DNA from 2 places in the Streptomyces sp. NPDC007088 genome. Region 2 is predicted to be linked to the other one. Evidence: predicted binding sites of a transcription regulator. Region 2 holds the regulator's gene; the other holds the start of a gene.
The links. The regulator HspR, encoded in region 2, represses chaperone genes until heat shock. The targets are predictions, from matches to a motif close to TTGAGNNNNNNNNNCTCAA.

Region 1 (8,855 bases), on a different contig from region 2:
CGCGCCTCCCGCACCGCCCGGAAACGCCCCCGCCCCTCGTCCGTCAGGCGCAGGAGCCAGGCCCGGCCGTCGGCGGGGTCGGGTTCGCGGGTGACCAGGCCCAGAACCTCCAGCGCGTGCAGCTGCCGGCTCATCGTCGCCTTGCCCACACCGATGTAGGCCGCGAGTTCGGTGGCCCGCTGGGGGCCCGACTCGTCGAGCCGCACGAGCAGCCCGTAGGCCGCCGGTTCCAGATCCGGGTGCACCTCTCTGGCCATCTCCCCGGACGTGGCCCGCGCGCGCCGCAGAAACAGGGTCAGCTCGCGTTCGAGCGAGAGGAATTCGAGATCGCTCATCAGGGCCTTCCGGTCCGGGCAGGCTGAAAAACGCCGTTCCCCATTCGGTGGAACCGCAGCTTGGACAGTATTTCGCAGGACTGGACCAGTGGTGGCGGGAAGGTGACCTATCCACCTGCGCATCTACGTGCGTAGCGTGCGCTGCTGACATGAACACGGCGCCCGACCCGGCCGTGTCGCGTCGCCAGGTTCCCCCCACTCAGGACCTCACGGAGGCACGCTATGCACGTGCACAGAACCGGATCGGCCCGTCGCTCGCGACTCAGAGCGGCCGGAAGCCTGCTCGCAGCCCTGTCCCTTCTCCTCGCCCTGCCGGTCGCCGCTCAGGCCGCCGACGAGGGCTCCGTGCCCGAACGTGGCAGCGCCTACCTCGGTATGGGGGTGGCCTCCCACGACGGGGTCGACTCCCTGCCCCGCGACAACCGCGCCGCCCAGACCGAGGGCGTGGACGTCTCCGGCCACCAGGGAAGCGTCAACTGGACCTCGCTGTGGAACAGCGGCGTCAAGTGGGCGTACGCAAAAGCAACCGAAGGAACGTCGTACACCAACCCCTCCTTCGCCCAGCAGTACAACGGTTCGTACAACGTCGGCATGATCCGGGGGGCGTACCACTTCGCCACCCCGGACACGTCGAGCGGCGCCGTACAGGCCAACTACTTCGTTGCCCACGGAGGCGGCTGGTCCAAGGACGGCAAGACCCTGCCGGGCGTCCTGGACATCGAGTGGAACCCGTACGGCGCCCAGTGCTACGGGAAGTCCGCCTCCGCGATGGTCAGCTGGATTCGCGACTTCGTGAACACCTACCGGGCCAAGACCGGCCGCGACGCCGTCATCTACACGGCGACCAGCTGGTGGCAGACCTGCACCGGCAACTCCTCCGCCTTCGGCTCCACCAACCCGCTGTGGGTGGCCCGGTACGCCTCCTCGGTCGGCGCGCTTCCGGCCGGCTGGGGCTTCTACACGATCTGGCAGTACACCTCGACCGGCCCGGTCGTGGGGGACCACAACAAGTTCAACGGCGCCCTGGACCGCGTCAAGGCACTCGCCAACGGCTGACGTCCCACCACGCCCCGCCTCCCGCACGGCCCGGCGGCCCGGCGCCCCGCAGCGAGCGGGACGCCGGGCCGTTCGTTCCGGCCGGGGCCGTCACTCCCCGGCCGGAGTCAAAGGCCGCGGCCCCGGGGCCTGGGACCGCGGACCTGGCGCCCCGCCCGGCGCCCTTGGCCCCTTCGTTCTCAGGCCGCCGCCGGGACCGGCACCTGTGCCGTGGTGCCGGCCGGGGTGAGGGCGATCTCCAGGACCTGGCGGACGTCCGTGACGGGGTGGACCTCCAGCTTCTCCAGGACCTCGGCGGGCACGTCGTCCAGATCGGGCTCGTTGCGCTTGGGGATCACGACGGTGGTGATCCCGGCGCGCTGGGCGGCCAGCAGCTTCTGCTTGAGGCCGCCGATGGGCAGGACCCGGCCGGTGAGCGAGACCTCCCCGGTCATCGCGACGTCCGTGCGCACGAGCCGCCCGCTGAGCAGCGAGGCGAGCGCGGTGGTCATCGTGATACCCGCGCTCGGCCCGTCCTTCGGTACCGCCCCGGCCGGGAAGTGGATGTGCACGCCCCGGTCCTTGAGGTCGCCGACCGGCAGTTCCAGTTCGGCGCCGTGCGAACGCAGGAAGGAGAGCGCGATCTGCGCGGACTCCTTCATGACGTCCCCGAGCTGTCCGGTCAGGGTCAGCCCGGAGCCGCCGGTCTCCGCGTCGGCGAGGGACGCCTCGACGAACAGGACGTCGCCGCCGGCCCCCGTGACGGCCAGCCCGGTCGCCACCCCGGGAACCGAGGTGCGCCGCTCGGCCGGGTCCTGCGCCGACTCGGGGACGAAGTGCGGACGCCCGATGAGCTCACGCAGCTCGGTGTCGGTGACGGTGAACGGGAGGTCCCGCTTCCCCAGCTCGTGCTCGGCGGCCACCTTGCGCAGCAGCCGGGCCACCGAACGCTCCAGATTGCGGACCCCGGCCTCGCGGGTGTACTCGCCGGCCAGCTTGCGCAGCGCCGACTCCTCCACCGTCAGCTCGCCGGGCTCCAGGCCCGCGCGCTCCAGCTGACGCGGGAGAAGGTGGTCGCGGGCGATGACGACCTTCTCGTCCTCGGTGTAGCCGTCGAGCCGCACGAGTTCCATCCGGTCGAGCAACGCCTCCGGGATCGCTTCGAGGACGTTGGCGGTGGCCAGGAAGACGACATCGCTCAGGTCGAGCTCCACCTCCAGGTAGTGGTCGCGGAAGGTGTGGTTCTGCGCGGGGTCGAGGACTTCGAGCAGGGCGGCGGCCGGATCGCCCCGGAAGTCCGAGCCGACCTTGTCGATCTCGTCGAGCAGGACGACCGGGTTCATCGAACCGGCCTCCTTGACGGCGCGCACGATCCGGCCCGGCATGGCCCCGACGTAGGTGCGGCGGTGGCCCCGGATCTCGGCCTCGTCCCGCACTCCGCCGAGGGCGACGCGGACGAACTCGCGGCCCATGGCGTGCGCCACGGACTCGCCGAGGCTCGTCTTGCCGACCCCGGGCGGGCCGACGAGCGCGAGCACCGCTCCCCCGCGCCGGCCACCGACCACGCCGAGGCCCCGGTCGGCTCGGCGCTTGCGCACCGCGAGGTACTCGGTGATGCGGTCCTTCACGTCGGCGAGGCCCGCGTGCTCGGCGTCCAGGACCTCGCGGGCGCCCGCGATGTCGTAGGCGTCCTCGCTGCGTTCGTTCCACGGCATGCCGAGGACGGTGTCGAGCCAGGTCCTGATCCAGGAACCCTCGGGGCTCTGATCGCTGGAGCGCTCCAGCTTCTCGACCTCCTTGAGGGCCGCCTCGCGGACCTTCCCGGGCAGGTCGGCGGCCTCGACACGGGCCCGGTAGTCGTCCGACTCGTCCTCGCCGTCCTGTCCGCTCAGCTCGCGCAGCTCCTTGCGGACCGCTTCGAGCTGCCGGCGCAGCAGGAACTCGCGCTGCTGCTTGTCGACGCCCTCCTGGACGTCCTTCGCGATGGCCTCCGCCACGTCCTGCTCGGCGAGGTGTTCGCGCAGCTGGAGGGTGGCGAGCTTGAGCCGGGACACCGGGTCGGCGGTCTCCAGCAGCTCGATCTTCTGGGCGGTCGTGAGGAAGGGCGAGTACCCCGAGTTGTCGGCGAGCGCGCCGACACCCTCGATCTGCTGGACGCGGTCCACGACCTGCCAGGCGCCGCGCTTCTTGAGCCATTCGGTGGCGAGCGCCTTGTACTCGGTGACGAGTTCGCTCACCGCGCCGGGCAGCGGTTCGGGGACGAACTCCTCGACCTTCGTTCCCTCGACCCACAGGGCCGCGCCGGGCCCGGTGGTACCGGCGCCGATGCGGACCCGGCCGCGCCCCTTGATCAGCGCGCCGGGATCGCCGTCGGCGAGCCGGCCGACCTGTTCGACGGTGCCGAGCACACCGGTACTCGCGTAGTTCCCGTCGACCCGCGGCACGAGCAGTACCTCGGGCTTGCCCGCCGCCCCGCCGGACCGCGCGGCGGCCTGCGCGGCCTCGACCGCGGCGCGCACCTCGCTGTCCGAGAGGTCGAGCGGCACGACCATGCCGGGCAGGACGACCTCGTCATCCAGCGGCAGCACGGGCAGGGTGAGCGGTGCGGACGTCAAAGCCATGATCTCCCCTTCGGCATTCAAGTTGAGCTGTATCGACTCAATGCCTGGGGGGTGCCGGATGTTCCCGGACGCGTGTTCGCTCTGAGCGATCATGGGGAAGGGCGTCCGGTGCGGCCCGTGCGCGGCCCCGCGCATCCCTCACAGTTGTCGCATGGAACCCACTGGCATCGCTCCTGACGGCACGTTTCTGCGCGAGGGGTCCCCGGACCGCGTACGTCCGGAGTTCGCCGCGGTGGTGGCGGCGGCCCGGCAGCGGATCGCGGAGACCTTCGGCGACCGGCTGCACAGCGCCTACCTGTACGGGAGCGTGCCGCGCGGCACGGCGCGGCCGGGGCGCTCCGACCTCGACCTGCTGATCGCGCTGCGTTCCCGGCCCACCGAGGAGGACCGCGCGGCGGTCCGCGCGCTGGAGTCCGGGCTCGACGCGGAGTTCCCCGAGGTGGACGGGGTCGGCGCGCTGCTGTGGGACGAGGCCACTCTGCTGAGCGATCTGGAGCGCTGGGACATGGGTTTCTTCGTGGCCGTCCTGTGCACCCCCCTGCTCGGCGAGGACCTCGCCGGACGGCTGCCCGCCTACCGGCCGGACACGCTGCTGGCCCGTGAGCTGAACGGCGACCTCGACGCGGCCCTGGCCCGCTGGGGCGCGCGGGCGGCCGCCTCGCGCGCCGCCGGGGACGCACGGGACCTGCGCGCCCTGGCCAGGGTGGCCGGGCGCAAGCTCGTGCGCACCGGTTTCACGCTGGTCATGCCGGTGTGGGGCGGCTGGACGAGCGACCTCCAGGAGATGGCGGAGGTGTTCGGGACGTACTACCCGGAGCGGGGCGGGCAGATGCGCGCCGCCTCCCGCTCCGCCCGGCGCCCCAACCCCGACACGCTGCCGCTGCTCGTCGGGGACCTCGGGCCCTGGCTCGCCGCGGAGTACACGCGGGTCCACGGGGTGAAGGCGGCGCGGCCGTACCCGGGCTGAGCGGCGCGCGGGCCGGGTACGGCAGGGGCCGCGCGGGCCGGGTACGGCAGCGGCGCGCGGGTGTGCCCGGCCGCCCGGACGCGGGTACGTACGGGGCGGCGCACGGCGCCCCGGCCCTCGCGGGGTCTCTCTCGGCCCTCGCGGTGGGTCTCGCCCAGCCCTCGCGGTGACTCTCGCTCAGCCCTCGCGCTGATTCCACTCGGGCGTCCCGCGCGGTCGTTCCCCCTGTCTTCCTTGTCTTCCCGGGTCCTCCTTGTCTTTCCGGGTCCTCCTTGTCTTCCATGTCTTCCCGGGCGGTGCTTCCGCGCGGTCCGGGCCCTCGCGCGGTCCGCTGCCACAGCGGCGCGGTACGACGGGCGCCCGCCCGTCGGGCGGTCCGCCCGCCGCGGCGGGATCAGTCCTGGTAACCCGGTGCGACGCGGTCGAGGAGCCGCAGCAGCGCGGCCCAGGCCAGGTCGTTGGCCTGGTCGTCGGCGAGGTCGGAGTCGGCCTCGCCGTTCATCTGGCGAGAGGTGTACGCGCAGACCTCCTCGGGCGGCAGGACGAGCGCGGCGCCCCCGGCCTGGGCGGTCACCTGGATCTCGCAGGCCTTGTCGAGGTAGTACATGCGGAGGAAGGCACGCGCGGCCGTCTCACCGATGGTCAGCAAGCCGTGGTTGCGCAGCACGAGCGCGTGGTGCTCGCCGAGGTCGGTGACGAGCCGCTGCTGCTCGGCGAGGTTGAGGGCCTGACCCTCGTAGTCGTGGTAGGCGAGGCGGCCGTAGAACTCCATGGACATCTGGTTGAGCGGAAGCAGTCCCCCCTCCTGCGCGGCGACGGCGCAGCCCGCCTTGGTGTGGGTGTGCAGCACGCATCGCGCGTCCTCACGCGCCCGGTGGATGGCGCTGTGAATGACGAATCCGGCGGGGTTGACCGGGTACGGGCTCGGCTCGACCGCGTTGCCGTCCAGGTCGATCTTGACGAGGCTGGAGGCGGTGATCTCCTCGAACATCAGCCCGTACGGGTTGATGAGGAAGTGGTGATCGGGCCCGGGAAGGCGCAGCGAGATGTGCGTGTAGATGAGGTCGGTCATCCGGAAGTGCGCGACGAGCCGGTAGACGGCGGCCAGTTCGCGGCGCAGCGCCTGCTCGTCGGTCTCGGGGGGCGAGGCGGGCGCGGGGACGGGGGCGGGGACGGGGGCGGGGGGCAGCGTGGGGGCGGAGGTCACGGGCGTACTCCTCGGTGCGGAGGGCGGGGGTTCACCCCTCCAGGCTGGAGGCTACGGACGCCCGGCGACAAGGGCGCACGCCCGTCCGCGCGCGAGATCCGGTGGTTCGCGGGGCCGCCGCTCCCGGCCCCTTCCCGGCCCGACTCCGCCCGTGCCCGTGTCCGCGCCCGGCCCCTTCCCGGCCCGACTCCGCCCGTGCCCGTGTCCGCGCCCGTGCCCGCGCCCGCCCGCGTCCTGGTCGCCGCCTGCCGCACGGCTTCCGACCGGCCTCCCGGCTCCTGGACGTCCTCCCAGCCGATCCGCGCCGGTTTCCGGCCGAGGGCGTGAACCGGACGAGGTGCCGCGAGCGATAAGGAGTACGTGAGACTTTTCCGGCCCCTGAGGGGCGAACGTGACGACGGCGCCCTGCTACGGGCCGTCCGCGCGGGGCAGCACGAGGCCCTGGGCACGTTCTACGACCGCCACTCCGGGTGGCTGCACGCCCGGCTGAACCGGCGCTGCGGGGACCCGGAACTGGTCCGCGAGGTCGTGCAGGACACCTTTGTGACGGTGTGGCGTTCCGCTGGAGGTTTCCGCGGTACCGAGGCCGGCGGCTGGCTGTGGACGATCGCCGCGCGCCGCCTCGTGGACGCGCTGCGCGCCCAGGAGCGGGCGGAGCGCCCGCTCGACCTGCCCGTCCCCGACGTCCCCTCGGCCGAACAACACGTCCTGGCCGGCCTGGAGTACGGGGACGTGGGCGGCGCCCTGCGGCGGCTCTCACCCGAACTCGCCGCCGTCCTGCGGGCGACCGTCGTCGACGGTCTGACCACGCGGGAGGCCGCGCGACTGCTCGGTATCCCCGAAGGCACCGTCAAGACCCGCGCCGCGCGGGCCCGCCGCGAGCTGCGCGCGGCCCTCGAACCGTCCACGCGTCAGGGCCCCACAGGAGGCAGGGCATGAACTTCTCCCGGCACACGGACCCACAGACCGCCGCCCACTACGCGCGGGGCACGCTTCCCGAGGCGCAGTGCGTCCTCCTGGAGGACCACGTCGAATCCTGCGGGCGCTGCGCCGCCGCCGTCTCCCGCGCGGTGCGCGACACGGCGGCCGGACCGGTTCTCGACTCCCTGCGGGAGAGCGTGCTGCTCTCCGTCAGGGGCGCCGAGGCCACCAGCGAGGCCCCTGCCGCCGGGGTGCGGAGCCCCGGGCCAGGCGCCTCCCTTCCTCGTCCCCGGACCGCCGGGGGGCGGTTCGGGGCGTCAGCCCGCGGCGGGTGGGCGGACATCCTCCGCCCCCCGGCCGGCGGCCCGGCGCGGTGGCCGGACACGCTGCGGGCCCTGCGTACGGCGCTGAGCCCCGGCTGGTGGGCGGCCGTGCTCCTCGTGGTGGCGGGGACGGTGGTCCTGGGCCTGGGCGCCGATTCCGGCGGGGCCCGGCCCTTGCTCCTGGCGGTGGCCCCGGTTCTGCCGCTCGCGGGCGTGGCCCTCGCCTACGGTCCGTACGCCGACCCGCTGTACGAACTGGCCCTGGCCACCCCGCGCGGGGGCCTCAAACTCCTGTTGCTGCGCACCACGGCGCTGAGCGCGGTGTGCCTCCCGCTGCTGACCGCGGTAGGCGCCTTCCTCCCGGGTGTGCCCGGGGCGCCCGGACCGGCGGCCTGGCTGCTGCCCTCGCTCGCGCTGACGCTGACGACGCTCGCGGCCGGCTCCTACGTGGGCTGCCGGGCGGCCGCCGCCGGGTGCGCGGCGGGCTGGGCGGTCGCGGTCGCCCTGCCGACAGGGAGGCCGGGCCCCTCCACCGCCATACAGCTGGCAGAACGGCTCTCCCTGCTGCTGGACGGGCCGGCGGCGCAGACGGGCTGGGCCCTGGGGGCCGTGCTGTGCGCCGCCCTCCTCGCACTGCGCCGCACCGCCTACGACCACATCTGAACACCGACCGCATCCGTACACCTGGGCAGCCCCCTCCGGCCGACGTGCCCAACAGACGTACCCGTCCGACGTGGCCGCAAGACCGCCCCGCCTGACGGCGCGTCCGCTGACGGCATTTCCACCGACGACTACCGACTACCTACTACCGACCAGCACCTACCGACTGACGTACGGGAGTACGCGTGAGCACTCTGTCCCTGTCCGGACTGACCGTCCGGCACCGCGGGCGCACCGCGCTGGACGCCCTCGACCTGGAGCTGGGCCCCGGTGTGCACGGGCTGCTCGGGCCGAACGGCGCCGGCAAGACCTCCTTGATCAGAGTCCTCGCCACCGTCTCCGAGCCGGCGGCCGGGACCGTGGAGCTCCTCGGCCACGACCTCGCCGACCGGCACGGGCGGGTCGAGGTGAGGCGCCGCCTGGGCTATCTGCCGCAGGACTTCGGCCACTACCCGGGCTTCACGGTCCGGGAGTTCGTCGCCTACATGGCCTGGCTCAAGGAAGTGCCCGGCGCCGGTGTCCCCGAAGCGGTCGAGCGGGCGCTGTCCCGGGTCGGGCTCGGTGCCCGCGCCGACGACAAGCTCCGGCACCTGTCCGGCGGCATGCTGCGCCGGGCGGGCATCGCGCAGGCCCTCGTCAACGAACCCGAGCTGCTCCTGCTGGACGAGCCCACGGCGGGCCTCGACCCGGAACAGCGGGTCGAGTTCCGGGCCCTGCTGCGCGAGCTGGGAGCCACCGCGACGATCGTCGTCTCCACGCATCTCGTGGAGGACGTGGCGGGTGCCT
Region 2 (8,855 bases):
CTCCAGCGCCGGGTCCTTCTCGATCCGCTCGCGGTACTCGTCCAGAGTCGTCGCCCCGACCATGCGCAGCTCGCCGCGGGCCAGCATCGGCTTGAGCATGTTGCCCGCGTCCATCGCCGAGTCCCCGCCGGCGCCCGCGCCGACGACCGTGTGCAACTCGTCGATGAACGTGATGATCTGGCCGTCGCTGTCCTTGATCTCGGACAGCACCGTCTTCAGGCGCTCCTCGAACTCGCCGCGGTACTTCGCGCCGGCCAGCATCGCGCCGATGTCGAGCGACACGAGCCGCTTGCCCTTCAGCGACTCGGGGACGTCCCCCTTCACGATGCGCTGCGCGAGGCCCTCGACGACGGCCGTCTTGCCGACGCCCGGCTCGCCGATGAGCACCGGGTTGTTCTTGGTGCGCCGCGACAGCACCTGCACGACGCGGCGGATCTCCTGGTCCCGGCCGATCACGGGGTCGAGCTTGCCCTCGCGGGCGGCCTCCGTGAAGTCGGTGCCGAACTTCTCCAGGGCCTTGTACTGGCCCTCCGGATCGGGTGTGGTCACCCGGCGTCCTCCCCTGGCGCGCTGGAACGCCTCCAGCAGTTGCTTGGCGCCGGCGCCCTGCTGCTTCAGCAGGTCACCGGCCTGACCGCCCTTGTCGGCGATGCCGATGAGCAGGTGTTCCGTCGAAAGGAACTCGTCGCCCAGCTCCTTGGCCCGGTCCGCCGCGTCCTGCACGGCGGCCAGCGCCTCCCGGTTGGGCTGCGGCGGGGCGACCGTGGAGCCCGTGACGCTCGGCAGCTCACCGAGCAGCCGCTCCGCCCCGGCGCGTACGGCGGACTGGTCGGCGCCCACGGCGGCGAGCAGATCCGTCACGTTCTCGTTGTCCTCGCCCGTGAGCAGCGCGAGGAGCAGGTGCGCCGGTGTCAGGTCGGGGTGGCCCCCCGACACCGCCCGCGCACTGGCCGCATTGATCGCGTCCCGGCTCCTGTTGGTCAGTTCCGCATCCACGCCGCACTTCCTCCTCGCACTCGATGCCGACGCGCGCTCCCCGCGTCCGCGTTCCCGTCCCTACGCCGGCGCCCGTATGCCAGTGTCCGCATACCTGTGTCCCGCGCACGGTGATCAGCCGCCGGCCTCGCAACACTGACTCCTCCAACGTGCACAAAGTTGAGTCTATTCCACTCAAGGGCATACGTGCGAGTCCCCTCCGGCTTTCACCTGTACGCGTGAGAGGCGGCGGAGCGGCGAACCGGGGGCCGGCTTCCGGGCGATAGATTCCGCGACATGGCCATCGACCCCGGCAGCCCCGGCGCCTCCTACCTCGACTTCTGGCGCGAGCGGCACGTCTGCACCCTCACGACACCCCGGCCGGACGGCACCCCGCACGTGGTGCCGGTCGGCGTCACGTACGACCCCGAGGCCCGGGTCGCCCGGATCACGACGAGCAAACTGAGCAAGAAGGCCCGCAACATCCTGGCGGCCGGGCCGGAGGGCGCCCTCGTCGCGGTGTGCCAGGTCGACGGACGCCGCTGGGCCACCCTGGAAGGCCGCGCGAGGCTGCGGGCGGACGAGGAGACCATCGACGAGGCGCTACGGCGTTACACGGCACGCTACGGCCGTACGCCCGGCCCCAATCCGGACCGCGTGATCATCGAGATCGCCGTGACCCGCGCCCTCGGAAACGCCTGACCCACGCCGGGGCCCGGCCCCGGACATGGCCCGGCCCCCGTCGTGAGGGGGGACACGACGGGGGCCCGGCATGGCAGCGGCGTCACCGGGTTCAGGTCCTCGGTGACGCCGCTGCTGGGGGAAAGCGCCTGTGCGACATGACAACGGGGGATCGCTCAGGCGCTGCGGGGGGTGACGACGGCGTCCGACCAGTCGGCGACCTCTTCGTGGTCGCGCCGGTCGAGGTTGACGAAGATCATTCCGTACCGGATCACGCACCGCACGGGCTGCGGTGCGCCCCTGGGGCGGCGGAGACAGCGGTACGCCCTGACGTCCTCGGCCTGATCCCGCACGACGACGACCGGCTCCCCGAAGAGAGTGACCATCAGCGAATCGCCGTCGTGGGGGATCGCCGTGACGAGATCGATGAAATGCCATCCGGAGCGGTAGGCGGTGGCCATCTCGCGCCGGAACGTGCGGTCGTCAGGTGGTGTGGTCATGCCTGAACGCCGCCCTGCGGCGCGGGTGGCGCGGGGTACCACACCAGATCGGCGGGGACGGCCTTCGGCGTGGTGTTCCACACCAGATCGGCCGGGACAACGGTCGGAGCCGTGTTCCACACGAGATCCGTGGGAGTCGCCTGCGGCCCGACGTTCCACACCAGATCCGTCTGCACCGCCCTCGACGGCGTGTTCCACACCAGATCCGCATGAGTCACCCGCGGCCCGACGTTCCACACCAGATCCGCCGGAGTCGCCCGCGGCGGCGTGTTCCACACCAGATCCCCGGACTGGGCGGCCCCCACCGGGCGGTCGGCGGCCTGCGCCATCCCGCCGGCCACTCCGACGAGCGTCGTCGCCCCCAGAACCAGACCGACGGAGAAGGCTGTCGTGCGGGCCGAGCGAAGCATTCTCTTCCCCATAAGCGGCTTCGTCCTCACTTCCACATCATCCTCTCCCCCGTACGACAATGACGATGGCTCATTGCACGGTCCCCCCGCCACCGGGGCGATGCATCATGTTCCTGCACGTTCAGGACCCTGGGGGGTGGATCTATGGCCACAAAAGACACACATCCGACACATTCTCACTCTGTGGCGGAGCTTTGCGAGGAAGGCCGCCGAATCTACTCCGCGGCGCTGCGCGCCGGCCGCATCGCGCGCAAGGAGGCCGACGCGGCGCCCTGCCTCATGGACTACGCCCTCCTGCGTCCCGATCCGGACAACACCGAATGGCTCCGCCCGGTCCCGCCGAGCCTCGCCCTCGCGCAGCGGCTACAGCCCATCGAGCAGGAAATCCAGCAACACCGGCTCACGGCGGTCGCTCTCGCCGACTCTTTCGAGCCCTTCATGGCGATCAGCGTCCAGGACCCGGCGACCACGCACGCCATCACTGTTCTCGAAGGTCTTCCGCGCATACAGGCGGCCATAGAACTGGCCATGTCAGAGAGCCGAACAGAGATCCTGACCATTCAGCCGGGGGGCGGGCGGGGGGAGGACGTCCTGACCAAAGCGCTGGAACTGGGCCGCCAGGTCGCCTCACGCGGTATCACCATGCGGACCCTCTACCAGCACACGGTACGGCACAACCAGGGCACCTACGCCTACGCGGAACGCATGGGAAAACACACCGTGGAGATCCGCACGCTGGAGGAACTCACCGAACGACTGATGATCTTCGACCGGTCGGTCGCCTTCATTCCCGCCCAGGACGACCGCAGCGTCGCCCTCGAACTCCGGCACCCCGGGATAGTGGACTACCTGGCCCGCGTCTTCGAACAGTTCTGGGCCCGCGCGGTACCGCTGCTGGAGTCCCCGCCCTACGCCCCGCCCACCGACGGCATCACCGGCATCCAGCTCTCCATCGCGCGCCTCCTGATCGAGGGCCACGTCGACGAGGCGATAGCGCGCCGTCTCGGGATGAACGTCCGCACCTGCCGCGCGCACATAGCCAAACTGGCCGCCGCGCTCGGAAGCGGAAGCCGCGCCCAACTCGGCTATCTGGTGGCCAAATCGGGAATCCTGGAGGAAACGGGAAAGCCGGAGGCCGCGCCGGGCCCCGGCGCGGCCCCGAGATGAGCTGAGCGTCAGCGACGGCCGGGGCCGGGACGGCGAGACCACTCCGCGTCCCGGCGCCGGCCCCGAACCGCGCCGCTACTCCGCCCCAGAAGAACGTTTCGGCTTCGGGCGCCACACCACCAGCGCGCTCGTCTGCTGCACTTCCTGGTAGGGGACCAGATCCCTGCGGTACGAGGCGTGCACCTGAGCCTCCCGCTGCCGCATCGCGGCCGCCGCGCCGTCGACCGCCGCCGACAACTCGGCGACGTGCTGCTCCAGCGCGGACACCTGCTGCTCCAGCTCGATGATCCGCTTGATTCCGGCCAGGTTGATGCCCTCGTCCTGCGAGAGCTGCTGCACCTGGCGCAGAAGCTGGATGTCACGGGCCGAGTAGCGCCGGCCCCGGCCCGCCGTACGGTCCGGGGAGACCAGCCCGAGACGGTCGTACTGCCGCAGTGTCTGCGGATGCAGCCCCGACAACTGGGCCGCCACCGAGATGACGTAGACCGGGGTCTCCTCGGTCAGCTCGTACGGGTTCCTGCCTCGGCCGTCCATGGTCATGCTCCCTTCGCGGCCTCGAACAGCGCCGCCCGCGGGTCCTCCCCGGCGGTGGCGTCGCGATACGACTCCAGGGCCTCGCGGGCCCGCTCGTCGAGATCCTGCGGAACCGAGACCTCGACGGTCACCAGCAGGTCGCCCCGGGTGCCGTCCTTACGGACCGCGCCCTTGCCCCGGGCGCGCATGGTGCGCCCGTTGGGGGTACCGGCCGGCAGCTTGAGGGTGACCGGCGGTCCACCGAGCGTCGGCACCCGCACGGCGGCGCCGAGCGCCGCCTCGCTGAAGGTGACCGGCACCGTGACCGTCAGGTTGTCGCCCTTGCGGGCGAAGACCGGGTGCGCCTCGACGTGCACGACGACGTACAGGTCACCGGCGGGCCCGCCGCGCTCACCGGGCGCGCCCTTGCCGCGCAGGCGGATGCGCTGACCGTCGCTGACCCCGGCCGGGACGCGCACCTGCATCGTGCGCGAGGACTTGGCCCGGCCGCTGCCCTTGCACACCTCGCACGGGTCCTGGGCGATCAGCCCGCGGCCCTTGCAGTCCACACACGGGTCGGTGAGCGAGAAACCGCCCCCGCCACCGCGCGAGACCTGACCGGTGCCGACACAGGTCGGGCAGACCCGGGGCGTGCCGTTCTTGTCACCGGTGCCCGAACACGCCTTGCAGGGCTCCTGGCTGGACATCCGCAGCGGGACCGTCGCCCCGTCCACCGCCTCGGTGAAGCTGAGCGAGACCTCGGACTCGATGTCCTGGCCCCGGCGCGGCTGCGTCGTCGTACGGGTGCCCTGGCCGCCGCCCCGGTTGAACAGGCCGCCGAAGACATCACCGAGACCACCACCGAAGCCGCCACCCGCGCCGGCGCCCGCACCCGCTCCCGCGGGGCCGCCGCCGAACAGGTCGCCGAGGTCGAAGTTGAAGGAACCGCCCGATCCGGCCGCCCCGCCGGGGCGGAAACCGCCGCCCGCGAACAGACTGCGCGCCTCGTCGTACTCCTTGCGCCGCTTCGGGTCGCCGAGGACGTCGTTCGCCTCGGAGATCTCCTTGAAGCGCTCCTCGGCCTTCGCGTTGCCCTTGTTGGCGTCCGGGTGGTTCTCGCGGGCGAGCTTCCGGTACGCCTTCTTGATCTCTGCCTCGGTGGCGTCCTTCGGCACGCCGAGGACCTTGTAGTAGTCCTTCTCGATGAAGTCCTTGGTGCTCATCCTCGACGTCCCTCCTTTCCGAGCGGCGTCCGTCCCGGCCGCTGCCCCGACTTCTGCCGCTGTGCGAGCGGCCCGGCCGGATCACGCGATCCGGCCGGGCGCCGTCCTGCTCCGTCAGCCCTTGTCCGGGCCACCGTTCTCCTCGTCCGCCGACGGGGACTTCTCCTCGTCGGCCGCCGCCTCCTTGGCCGGCTGGGCCCCGGGCTGCGGTTCGGCGACCGCGACCCGGGCGGGCCGGATGGTGCGCTCGCCGAAGCGATACCCCGGCTGGAGGATCGCGACGCACGTCGTCTCGGTGACGTCCGGCGCGTAGCTGTGCATCAGGGCCTCGTGGATCGTCGGGTCGAAGGGCTCGCCCTCCTCGCCGAACTGCTGCAGGCCCATCTTCGAGGTGATCGCCTCCAGGGAGTCGGCCACCGACTTGAACCCGCCCGTCAGCTCCTCGTGCTCACGGGCCCGGCCGATGTCGTCGAGCACGGGCAGCAGCTCGCCCAGGAGGTTCGCCACGGCGATCTCCTTGACGGTCACGCGGTCCCGCTCGACGCGCCGACGGTAGTTCTGGTACTCGGCCTGGAGCCGCTGCAGGTCCGCGGTGCGCTCGCCGAGCGCCGTACGTACCTGATCCAGCTGGGCCGTCAGAGCCACGTTCTGCTGTGCGTCCCCGGCCGGGGCCGTGCCGCCCGCCTCCTCGGAGGCGGACCGGCCGGCCTCGGCGGCGGCGTCGGGGGTGGCGCCGTCGGAGACGTCAGCGGGCTCGTCCTTGTCGTCGAAGCCCCCCGGAGTCTCCTCGGTCATGCGGCGCCGTCCTTACGGTTGTTGTCCTCGTCGACGATCTCGGCGTCGACCACGTCGTCGTCGGCCTTGGCCTGACCGGCCTCGCCGGCGCCCGCGGCGCCCTCGGCACCGCCGGCGGCCTGCGCGTCGGCGTACAGGGCCTGGCCGAGCTTCTGCGAGACGGCCGCGACCTTCTCCGTGGCCGTCTTGATCTCGGCGGTGTCCTCGCCCTTGAGCTTCTCCTTCAGCTCGGTGACGGCGGACTCCACCTCGGTCTTGACGTCGGCCGGGACCTTGTCCTCGTTGTCCTTGAGGAACTTCTCCGTCTGGTAGACGAGCTGCTCGCCCTGGTTGCGGGACTCGGCGGCCTCGCGGCGACGGTGGTCCTCGTCCGCGTACTGCTCGGCCTCCTGGCGCATCCGGTCGACCTCGTCCTTCGGCAGCGAGGAGCCGCCGGTGACGGTCATCTTCTGCTCCTTGCCCGTGCCGAGGTCCTTCGCGGTCACGTGCATGATGCCGTTGGCGTCGATGTCGAAGGACACCTCGATCTGCGGGACCCCGCGCGGGGCCGGCGGCAGACCGGTCAGCTCGAACATCCCGAGCTTCTTGTTGTACGCCGCGATCTCGCGCTCGCCCTGGTAGACCTGGATCTGCACGGAGGGCTGGTTGTCCTCGGCCGTCGTGAAGATCTCGGAACGCTTGGTCGGGATCGTGGTGTTGCGCTCGATCAGCTTGGTCATGATGCCGCCCTTGGTCTCGATACCGAGGGACAGCGGGGTGACGTCGAGCAGCAGGACGTCCTTGACCTCGCCCTTGAGGACACCGGCCTGGAGCGAGGCGCCGATGGCGACGACCTCGTCCGGGTTGACGCCCTTGTTGGCCTCCTTGCCGCCGGTCAGCTCCTTCACGAGCTCGGCGACGGCCGGCATACGGGTGGAACCACCGACGAGGACGACGTGGTCGATCTCGCTGAGCGAGATGCCGGCGTCCTTGATGACGTTGTGGAACGGGGTCTTCGTCCGGTCCAGGAGGTCGGCGGTCAGCTGCTGGAACTGGGCGCGCGTGAGCTTCTCGTCCAGGTGCAGCGGGCCCTCGGCGGAGGCCGTGATGTACGGCAGGTTGATCGTGGTCTCGGTGGACGAGGACAGCTCGATCTTCGCCTTCTCGGCGGCCTCGCGCAGACGCTGGAGCGCCATCTTGTCCTTGGCCAGGTCCACGCCGTGACCGTTGTTGAACTGCTTGACCAGATAGTCGACGATGCGCTGGTCCCAGTCGTCACCACCGAGGTGGTTGTCGCCGTTGGTCGCCTTGACCTCGACGACACCGTCACCGATCTCCAGCAGGGAGACGTCGAAGGTACCGCCACCGAGGTCGAAGACCAGGATCGTCTGGTCGTCCTTGTCGAGCCCGTAGGCCAGGGCGGCGGCGGTCGGCTCGTTGACGATGCGCAGGACGTTGAGGCCCGCGATCTCACCGGCCTCCTTGGTGGCCTGGCGCTCCGAGTCGTTGAAGTACGCGGGGACCGTGATGACCGCGTCGGCCACCTTCTCGCCCAGGTACGCCTCGGCGTCCCGCTTCAGCTTCTGCAGGATGAACGCGGAGATCTGCTGGGGGTTGAAGTCCTTGCCGTCCAGGTTGATCTTCCAGTCGGTGCCCATGTGGCGCTTGACCGACCGGATGGTCCTGTCGACGTTGGTGACCGCCTGGCGCTTCGCGACCTCGCCGACGAGCACCTCGCCGTTCTTGGCGAAGGCGACGACGGACGGCGTGGTCCTGGCGCCCTCGGCGTTGGTGATGACGGTGGGCTCGCCGCCTTCGAGAACGCTGACGACGGAGTTAGTCGTGCCCAGGTCGATGCCGACCGCACGTGCCATTTCGGGTCCTCCAGATGACTTGAGTGGAACAGGCTCAAGGATGCAACAGAGATCTCCCGCTGTCAACAGACCTGAGCCATGGGGGCTCAACTCTTATTTAGCCCTTACGCGCAACCCCCGGAAGCCGCACCCGGAACGGCGCGGCCCCACCCGCCCCCGCGTCCGCTTCACTAACGTATGTCCACTTCAACGCACGCCCGCGCCGATATAAGCCGGCACAGCCCGTTCCGGCACCGGTCCGCCTCGACGTAAGTCCACCTCGCCGTGAATCCGCCGCCTCGACCCAAGCCCGCTCCGACGTAAGTCCGGCCCCCGCCCTCAGGACAGGACCACCCCGCAGACCACCCGCCAGACCACCCGCCCCGGCCCCCCGCCTCCCCGGCGCCGGGCCCCGCACACCTCCGCGGACACCCCGGAACACGACCGGCCCGCCATCGGCCACCCCCGTGCGGCAGATCACCGCGCACCCGCCTGCCCACGACCCCGGAGAGTGGGTACCCTCCATACAGACCGGATAAGTTACCGCTTAGTAAGATCAGTGAACCGTGCCGGCGCCCGCCCGGCCGACCGCACCGTCCAACCCGCCCTCCCGGGGCCCCGCCCCCGTCAGGACGGCGGCCCGCCCCCGCCCCCCATTCGTACGCGCAGGTTCGAGGAGCCCTCCATGCAGCTCGCCGCGATCATCGTGTCGCTGCTTCTGACCGTGGTCGGCGTGGCGCTCATCTCCCGAGCAGTCGC

Region 1: the regulator HspR is predicted to act here: its motif matches at 4,014-4,032, upstream of lon (endopeptidase La).

What each region holds. Positions count from the first base shown of each region.
Region 1 covers NZ_JBIAFO010000002.1:329,139-337,993, reverse strand. Annotated here, with positions in the region: gene ACFYMP_RS04580 (MarR family winged helix-turn-helix transcriptional regulator) at 1-335, opposite strand, end outside; gene ACFYMP_RS04575 (lysozyme) at 558-1,391, shown strand; gene lon (endopeptidase La) at 1,571-3,991, opposite strand; gene ACFYMP_RS04565 (nucleotidyltransferase domain-containing protein) at 4,143-4,958, shown strand; gene ACFYMP_RS04560 (class II aldolase/adducin family protein) at 5,353-6,147, opposite strand; gene ACFYMP_RS04555 (RNA polymerase sigma factor) at 6,526-7,104, shown strand; gene ACFYMP_RS04550 (zf-HC2 domain-containing protein) at 7,101-8,072, shown strand; gene ACFYMP_RS04545 (ABC transporter ATP-binding protein) at 8,255-8,855, shown strand, end outside.
Region 2 covers NZ_JBIAFO010000037.1:5,370-14,224, reverse strand. Annotated here, with positions in the region: gene clpB (ATP-dependent chaperone ClpB) at 1-996, opposite strand, end outside; gene ACFYMP_RS31460 (pyridoxamine 5'-phosphate oxidase family protein) at 1,273-1,677, shown strand; gene ACFYMP_RS31455 ((2Fe-2S)-binding protein) at 1,833-2,156, opposite strand; gene ACFYMP_RS31450 (hypothetical protein) at 2,153-2,566, opposite strand; gene ACFYMP_RS31445 (helix-turn-helix transcriptional regulator) at 2,711-3,733, shown strand; gene ACFYMP_RS31440 (heat shock protein transcriptional repressor HspR) at 3,809-4,267, opposite strand; gene dnaJ (molecular chaperone DnaJ) at 4,270-5,469, opposite strand; gene grpE (nucleotide exchange factor GrpE) at 5,584-6,264, opposite strand; gene dnaK (molecular chaperone DnaK) at 6,261-8,117, opposite strand; gene ACFYMP_RS31420 (heterodisulfide reductase-related iron-sulfur binding cluster) at 8,782-8,855, shown strand, end outside.